One region of the Catellatospora sp. NPDC049111 genome, then DNA from elsewhere that is predicted to be linked to it. Evidence: riboswitches for the same ligand, from Rfam matches in the RefSeq annotation. Region 1 holds a riboswitch; the other holds the start of a gene.

Region 1 (4,181 bases):
GTCGACGTGCTCGCAGCCGCCGTAGTAGCGCCGCCCCGGGTAACCCTCGGCGTACTTGTTGGTCAGCACCGAACCCTGCGCCTGCAGCACGGCCAGCGGCGCGAAGTTCTCGCTCGCGATCATCTCCAGGGTGTCGCGCTGGCGGCCCAGCTCGGCGCGCAGCGCCGCGTGCACCTCGGGGTCGAACTCCTCCAGCGGGGCGTCCAGCGCGGTCACCGGCTGGCCTCCGCACCGATCAGCGCGGCGTACCCGGCCGCGTCGAGCAGCTCCGGCTCGCCGGTCAGGCGCAGCCGGAACAGCCAGCCCTGCCCGTACGGGTCGGAGTTGACCAGCGACGGATCGTCGGCGACCGCCGGGTTCACCTCGACGATCTCGCCGTCGGCGGGGGCGTACAGCTCGCTGACCGACTTCGTGGACTCGACCTCCCCGCACGGCTCGCCCGCCGTCACGGACGTGCCGACAGCGGGCAGCTCCAGGTAGACGATGTCGCCCAGGGCCTCACCGGCGAACGCGGTGATACCGACCGCGGGCACATCCTCCTCGGACAGCCACTCGTGGTCGCGGGTGTAGCGCAGGTTCTCGGGGACGGTGTTCACGCGTGGCCTCCAGCGGGGCGGCGGTAGAAGGGCAGGTCGACGACGGTGACGGTGTCGCGGCTGCCGCGGATGTCGACGGCGAGCACCGTGCCGACGGCGGCCCGGTCGGCGGGCACGTACGCCATCGCGATCGGGCGGCCCAGCGTCGGCGACGGCGCGCCGCTGGTCACGGTGCCGATCCGGACGCCGGTGTCCGGGTCGAGCACGTCATAGCCGGCCCGGGGCGCGCGCCGCCCGGCGGGCAGCAGGCCCACCAGCAGCTCGGCCGGGCCGGTCTCGGCACGGGCGACCAGCGCGTCGCGGCCGACGAACGGCTTGTCGAGCACGACGACGCGGCCCAGCCCCGCCTCGAACGGGGTCCGTTCGGCGGTCAGCTCGTGGCCGTACAGCGGCATGCCCGCCTCCAGCCGCAGCGTGTCCCGGCAGGCCAGCCCCGCCGGGACCAGGCCGTGCCCGGCTCCGGCCGTGGTGAGCGCGGCCCAGACCGCGGCGGCGTCACCGGGCGCGCAGTAGACCTCGAAACCGTCCTCGCCGGTGTAGCCGGTCCTGGCCAGCAGCACCGGGACTCCGGCGAGCACCGCCGGGTCGATGGCGTAGTAGCGCAGCGCGTCCACGTCGGCGGTGGTCACGGCGCGCAGGATGTCGGCCGAGCGCGGTCCCTGCACGGCGAGCAGCGCCCAGTCGGCGGACACGTCGCGGACCAGCGCCTGGAACCCGGTGGCGCGTTCACCCAGCGCGGCCGATACGACGGAGGTGTTGGCGGCGTTGGCGACGACCAGGTAGCGGTGCTCCTCCAAGCGGTACACGATGAGGTCGTCGAGCACGCCGCCGTCGGGGGCGCACAGCATCGTGTAGCGGGCGCGGCCGACGCCGACGGCGGACAGGCGGCCGACCAGGGCGTGGTCGAGCATGGCTGCCGCGCCAGGGCCGGTGACCTCGATCTCGCCCATGTGGCTCAGGTCGAACAGGGCGGCGGCCTGGCGGACGGCGTGGTGCTCGGCGGTCTCGCTGCCGTAACGCAGCGGCATGGTCCAGCCGGCGAACTCTGTCAGGACGGCACCAAGGCTGCGGTGTACGTCGTGCAGGGCGGTCTGCCTGGGGGAAGATTGGTCATGCCCAGCCTGGTCCCGTTCGGGACTGGGGTGGGCAGCGGTCGGCGACGCGACGGCGCTCACGGGAGGCTCCCTGGTCCGGGTGCCGCACAGGCGGCACCGGTGGTGGATGGCCTCCCCCTCTGTCATCGCTGCCTGAGAGCTTCACCGCGGATCGCGGCTTGCACCGTGGGCGCAGGACTGTTTCATCCTGACTTTCCAGAGTTCGCCTCGCCACGGCGGTACATGGGCCTGAGAGATTCCGGGGAGAAGTTGCTCCTTCGGCGGCCCAGTCGTGCCGGGCCTCTCCCGCCGTGGTTCAGTCGGCGAGGTATTCAGTTGTCCGCCGTACCGTAGACGCCGCTCTGGAACGGCGTCAACCGCGGCCGGGGCGGGTCAGCGCCGTTTGGCGACGTAGACGGTGTTGGTGGACTCGCGGTCCTGCAGCGGGTTCGGGAAGCTGACGACCTCGGCGCGTACGTCGGCGAACACCCCGGCCAGGCGGGCGGTGAACTGGTCCTCGGGCGGGTCGTTGGACCACAGGGTGAACACGCCGCCGGGGTGCAGGTGCTCGGCCAGCCGGCGCAGGCCTGCGGGCTCGTAGAAGCTCGCGTGGCTCGGGTGGAGCAGGTGGCTCGGTGAGTGGTCGATGTCGACGACGATCGCGTGGAAGCGGCGGCCGGGGCGGTGCGGGTCGAGGCCGTCCGGGGACGCGCAGCGGGCGAAGAAGTCGCCTTCGGACAGGCGGCAGCGCGGGTCGCCGGACAGGGTCGTGCCTGCGGGGATGAGGCCCTGCTCGTGCCAGGCGATGACGTCGGACAGGGCGTCGATGACCAGCAGGGAGTTCACCCGGTCGTCGGCGAGCACGGTCAGGGCGGTGTAGCCGAGGCCGAGGCCGCCGACGGCGACGTCGAAGCCGGTGCCGTCGAGTTCGGCGAGCGCCAGTTCGGCGACGGCCTCCTCGGCGACGGTGAACAGGCTGGACATGAGGAAGTCGTCGTCGAGTTTGACCTCGTAGACGTCGGTCTTGAACATGGGGTCCCAGCGGCGGCGCAGGCTGATCACGCCCATCGGCGTCTGCCGCCAGCCGAGTTCCTGCAGCCGTGCTCCCACGCCGCCTCCGTCCCGGCGGCGCCACAGGCGGTTCCGGCCGAACTGCCAGCCTAACCGACGGGTCGGCGGGCGACGGCAACGACACGGTTCCGCCGACCTTCCACGCGTCGAGGTGACCGCGGCGTCGAACCGCATTACCGTGGCCATCCGCACCAGTGGTGCGGCCCGGTCCGGCGATGGCTTTGGAGGTGACGATGTTCGCCCTGGTAGTGCGGTTCGACCTTCGCGACGAGGAGTCAGCGGTCAGGTTCGACGAGCTGACAGCGCAGGCAGTGGAGCAGATCCGGGCGAAAGAGCCGGGAACGCTGGTGTACGCGACGCACCAGATCGCCGGTGAGCCGCTGGCACGGGTGTTCTACGAGGTCTACGCCGACGACGCGGCATTTCAGGCACACGAGACAGCCGAGCATGTGACCGCGTTCCACGCCGCGAAGGACCCGTTGCTGGTGTCGCACCGGGTGGAGTTCCTGTCCCCGGCCGTGGCTAAGGGCCTGCCGGCGTGAGCGCCATGACTGAGCTTTTGGCCAGCTCACGCAGTCCCAATCAATCTTCTTCGAGCCGCGTGCCGTCGTATGGCTGCGCGGGGCGCTGGAAGCAGGCGCCGGAGGCACGGGTAGTGACGGTGCGGACGTGGTCGAACCCGAGGGCGTCATAGTAGGCGTGCAGTCGCGTGTTGGTGGTCCAGGCATCCAGGCGTAGCCAGAGCACCCCTGCGTCGTAGGCGCGTCCAGATGCCCAGTCGAGCAGCTCAGAGCCAAGGCCAGTGCCTGAGCGCTCCAGCGGCACCATGATCTTCGACGCGTACAAGGCATTGGCGGGGTCGTCGGCCGGGTGCCAGAGGGTATCGGCGTCGGGAGCGCGGTCGGACTTCCATAGCCTGTCCAGGTCGGTGTACGCGGTCAGGGTTATCGACGCCGCCGGCGCGTGGCCGTCGTAGGCCAGCCAGGTCTGCCCCGCCTGGATCGCGGCGGCCACCGCCCACCGCGGCCATGGGGTCTGCCACTGTGTGTGCCCACGCGTGGCCAGCCAGGCAGCGCGTTGGGTACGCCAGTCGAGGATGGTGTCGATGTCGGACGTCCGTGCCCGCCGGATGATCATCGACGGTGTCTGGTGATGGTGTCGATGTCGCCATGCGCGGAGACGAGCCGGACCTTGTCTGCGGCGAAGGTCGCGGTGGAGATGCGCAGCGGCCCGTCGGCGGTGTAACCCGTGAGAATGTTATGCAGGACAGGCGTGCCGGCCGCGACGGGAATCTGCAGGAGAGCGGCTTCGACCGGAGTGGGCATGCGGGCGCTCGTGGTCGTCAGCGCGGCGACCTGGTGGTAACCGCGCTCAGCCAGCAACCGTGTCGTGCCCTGGGCGATGTTGTGCGGGCTGAAAA
Region 2 (4,181 bases), on a different contig from region 1:
CGAACTTGCCCGGCTTGGCGAAGCCGACCAGCGCGTTGAGGTTCGCGCCGTCGACGTACACCTGACCGCCGGCCTCGTGCACCTTGGCGCACAGCGAGGCGATGCCGGTCTCGTACACGCCGTGCGTCGACGGGTAGGTGACCATGATCGCCGCGAGGTCGTCGCGGTGGGAGTCGATCGCCCGGTCGAGGTCGACCAGGTCCACGTTGCCGGAGTCGTCGCAGGCCACCACGACCACGCGCATGCCGGCCATCACGGCGCTGGCCGCGTTGGTGCCGTGCGCGCTGGACGGGATCAGGCACACGTCGCGGTGGGCCTCGCCGTTGGCGCGGTGGTACGCCCGGATCGCCAGCAGGCCGGCCAGCTCGCCCTGCGAACCGGCGTTCGGCTGCACGCTGACCGCGTCGTACCCGGTGACCTCGGCCAGCCAGCCCTCCAGCTGCGCGATCATGTCGCGGTAGCCGGCGGTCTGGTGCTGCGGCGCGAACGGGTGCAGCTGGCCGAACTCGGGCCAGGTGACCGCTTCCATCTCGGTGGTGGCGTTGAGCTTCATGGTGCACGAGCCCAGCGGGATCATGCCCCGGTCCAGCGCGTAGTCGAGGTCCGACAGGCGGCGCAGGTAGCGCAGCATCGCCGTCTCGCTGTGGTGGCTGGAGAACACCTCGTGGGTGAGGAACTCGGTGTCGCGGGCCAGCTCCGCCGGGATCGCGGTGGCCTGGCGCGGCTCGGCCAGGGCCACGCCGAACGCGGCGCAGACCGCCTTCAGGTGCGCGACCGTGGTGGTCTCGTCGCAGGACACGCTCACCCGGTCGGCGTCGACCAGGCGCAGGTTGATCCCGTCGCGCTCGGCGGCGGCGACCACGGTCTGCGCGCGGCCCGGCACGACCGCGGTGACGGTGTCGAAGAACGCGGTGTGCGCGACCTCGACGCCGCCGGTGAGCAGGCTGACCGCCAGGCGGCTCGCGCTGTCGTGCGCGTGCCGGGCGATCTTCCGCAGCCCGTCCGGGCCGTGGTAGACGGCGTACATGCTGGCCATGACGGCGAGCAGCACCTGCGCGGTGCAGATGTTGCTGGTCGCCTTCTCCCGCCGGATGTGCTGCTCACGGGTCTGCAGGGCGAGCCGGTACGCGCGGGTGCCATCGGCGTCCTTGGAGACGCCCACCAGGCGGCCGGGCAGCGAGCGCTCCAGACCGGCGCGCACCGCGAGGTAGCCGGCGTGCGGGCCGCCGAAGCCCATCGGCACGCCGAAGCGCTGGGCGCTGCCGCAGGCGATGTCCGCGCCGATGCTGCCCGGGGCGCGGACCAGGGTCAGCGCCAGCAGGTCCGCGGCCACCGAGACCAGGGCCTGGCGGGCGTGCGCGGTCTCGATCAGGGCGGCGTGGTCGCGCAGCGCGCCGGACGCGCCCGGGTACTGCAGCTGCAGGCCGAAGAACTGCTCGGGCAGCTCCTCGGCGTCCAGGTCGAGCACGCGGACCTCGATGCCGAGCGGCTCGGCCCGGGTGGCGATCACGTCGATGGTCTGCGGCAGCGTGTCCGCGTCGACGACGAACACGTTGCTCTTGCTCTTCGACGAACGGCGGGCCAGCGTCATCGCCTCGGCGGCGGCGGTGCCCTCGTCGAGCATGGAGGCGTTGGCGGTGGCCAGGCCGGTGAGGTCGGTGACCACGGTCTGGAAGTTGAGCAGGGCCTCCAGCCGGCCCTGGCTGATCTCCGGCTGGTACGGCGTGTAGGCCGTGTACCAGGCCGGGCTCTCCAGCACGTTGCGCTTGATCACGCCGGGCACGTGGGTGCCGTAGTAGCCCAGGCCGATCATGGAGGTGGCGACCGTGTTGCGGTCGGCGAAGGCGCGCAGCTCGGCGATGGTCTCGGCCTCGGTCGCGGCGGCCGGGAGGTCCAGCGCGCCGTGCCAGCGGATCACCTCGGGGATGGCCGCGTCCATCAGCTCCTCGATCGAGGAGTAGCCGATGGCGTTGAGCATGCTCTCGGTCTGGTCTGAACCGGGACCGATGTGGCGTTCTACGAAGGCGCTCAATGTGTGCTCCGGGGTCGAGGACTATGGATAGCCCTCCCCCTCTGTCACGGGCGATGCTCATGAGCCTCGCCACGGCGGGTCGCGCCGCTCCAGAGTCGCCATGCCCGTACGGTTCGGGTGCCTGAGAGGTTCCGGGGAGGAATTGCCCCTTCGGCGCCGCTTTACGCGGACTCTCCCACACGGGTGTGCCGGCACCGCCCACGCTACCAGCACGTGTGCCCCGACACCGTAACCCACACCACTCCCCACGCCGGTCGGCTGGCCGCCGACCGCCCCATGATCGCTCGCCTTGCCAGGCACCTGTGCGTATCTTGCGCACCCATACACATGTGCCCGGCAAGTCGAATGATCATGGTGTGGGACACGCCCGCACCGAAGCGCGACGTGGCCGGTGAGACCTCGCGCGGTCAGGTGCGCGGGCGGATCAGGGGATCAGGACGACCTTGCCAACAGTCGCGCGTGTCTCCACGGCGGTGTGGGCGCGAGCGGCTTCGGCGAGCGGGAAGGTGGTGATCGCCGGGGTGAGCCAGCCCTCGGCGGCGTCGCGCAGGGCCTGCTCCTCCAGGGGGCGCAGGCTACCCGCTACCTTCAGCATGGCCGGGCCGATCGCCGACGAGGCGATGATGCCCCGGGCGTACAGGTCCTGGGTCGTGAGCTGGGTCGGCGCGCCCGCGGACCCGCCGAAGATCAGGAAGCGGCCGAGCGGGGCGAGCAGTTCCAGGGCCGCGCGGCCCTGCTCGCCGCCGACGCCGTCGAGGACCACGGTCAGGTCGCGCTCACCCAGTTCGGCACGCACCTTGTCGGCCCAGCCCGGGTCCAGGTAGTCGGCGGCGATGTCGGCTCCGTTGCGCTGGACCCGGGCCACCTTGTCCGGGCCGCCCGCCGCCCCCACGACCAGCGCCCCGGCCCGCTGCGCCGCCTGCACGAGCAGCGTGCCCAGGCCACCCGCCGCGCCGGTGACCAGCACCGCGTCGGCCTCGGTCAGGCGCGCCAGGCGCAGCACACCGACCGCGGTCCGGCCGGTGCCGATCATCGCCACCGCGGCCGGGGCACTGAGCTGCTCGGGGATCTCGTGCAGGGAGGCGACGGCGGCGACCGCGCGCGTGGCGTACCCGCCGCTGGTCGTGCCCAGGTGCGCGACCACGCGCCGGCCCAGCCAGGCCCGGTCGACGCCCGGCCCGATGCCGCCTACCCGGCCGGCGACCTCGCGGCCCGGCGTCATCGGCAGCTGCGGCGGCGGGAACGGCCCTGGGCTGCCGGAGCGGATCGTCGTGTCGATCAGGTGTACGCCCGCCGCCTCGACCTCGATAGTTACATGTCCCCCGCCGGGTACCGGGTCGGCCACCTGTTGGTAGCGAAGGGTCGCGGCGGAGCCGAATTCGTACTGGCGGATGGCGTGCATTGGCTGCTCCCGTTGTAGGCGCTTGTCAGCAACGCTAGAAGTTCAAGCACGCTTGAAGTCAAGTTTGGCACGCGGGCTGCTTCAGGCCGAATACAGCCAGCAAGCTCAAGCCGACTAACGCGACAGCGCCACTAACGCCCAGCTTCTCACCCGACGGCAGTTCATCTAACATTTGGTGCGAGTTCTCGATCGGAACTTGAAACCAATCTTGTGTTGCCCTGCCGCGCACGATAGAACGAGGCCCAAATGGATCCAGTAAGTCCCAATCTACTTGCCGGTCTAGCCGTCGAGGCAGTCAAGGGCATTGTCGCGCACTGGAAATCCACGAAGTCCGATCGCGCAAAGCGGGATACCGCACGCAACATCAAAACAATCTCCGGCCGAATCGAATCGAACGCGATTGAGTATCTCTCTCGTCTGAGTATGTTTATCAACGACGAGAATCGTACCCATGTTGCAAAGTTTCTGCATTCTGCGGAGTTCCGCAATATTGCTCGCACTGTTGCAGTTGCGGTAATTTCCAACGAGCTCGACAGAGTACGCAACTTCCTGATCGAACAGATGTCCGCGATGCTTAGGCTGCGCCTGGATCTTAAAGCCGCGAACGCCGGACCATACGCCACTGACCTAATATCGACACTTTCGATCTCAATCAATGCCGCAATGACAACTTTGCGCAAGAATGACCAAGACGAATATGTTCTCGTTAGGCAACAGGCAAACATTGAACTACTTGCCGGCCGCTTA

What was found. A riboswitch is a leader RNA that binds a small molecule or an ion and turns the genes downstream of it on or off. The one in region 1 is predicted to bind glycine.
Region 2: linked by a shared signal. The riboswitch ahead of gcvP (aminomethyl-transferring glycine dehydrogenase) and the one ahead of gcvT (glycine cleavage system aminomethyltransferase GcvT) in region 1 are both predicted to bind glycine.

The regions. Positions count from the first base shown of each region.
Region 1 is NZ_JBEZEB010000057.1:13,703-17,883, forward strand. It holds gene glyA (serine hydroxymethyltransferase) at 1-216, opposite strand, end outside; gene gcvH (glycine cleavage system protein GcvH) at 213-596, opposite strand; gene gcvT (glycine cleavage system aminomethyltransferase GcvT) at 593-1,771, opposite strand; glycine riboswitch at 1,918-2,009, opposite strand; gene AB0B66_RS40215 (spermidine synthase) at 2,084-2,800, opposite strand; gene AB0B66_RS40220 (antibiotic biosynthesis monooxygenase) at 2,995-3,303, shown strand; gene AB0B66_RS40225 (GNAT family N-acetyltransferase) at 3,344-3,898, opposite strand; gene AB0B66_RS40230 (GntR family transcriptional regulator) at 3,895-4,181, opposite strand, start outside.
Region 2 is NZ_JBEZEB010000045.1:2,616-6,796, forward strand. It holds gene gcvP (aminomethyl-transferring glycine dehydrogenase) at 1-2,032, opposite strand, end outside; glycine riboswitch at 2,132-2,220, opposite strand; gene AB0B66_RS36445 (zinc-binding dehydrogenase) at 2,457-3,434, opposite strand; gene AB0B66_RS36450 (NACHT domain-containing protein) at 3,681-4,181, shown strand, end outside.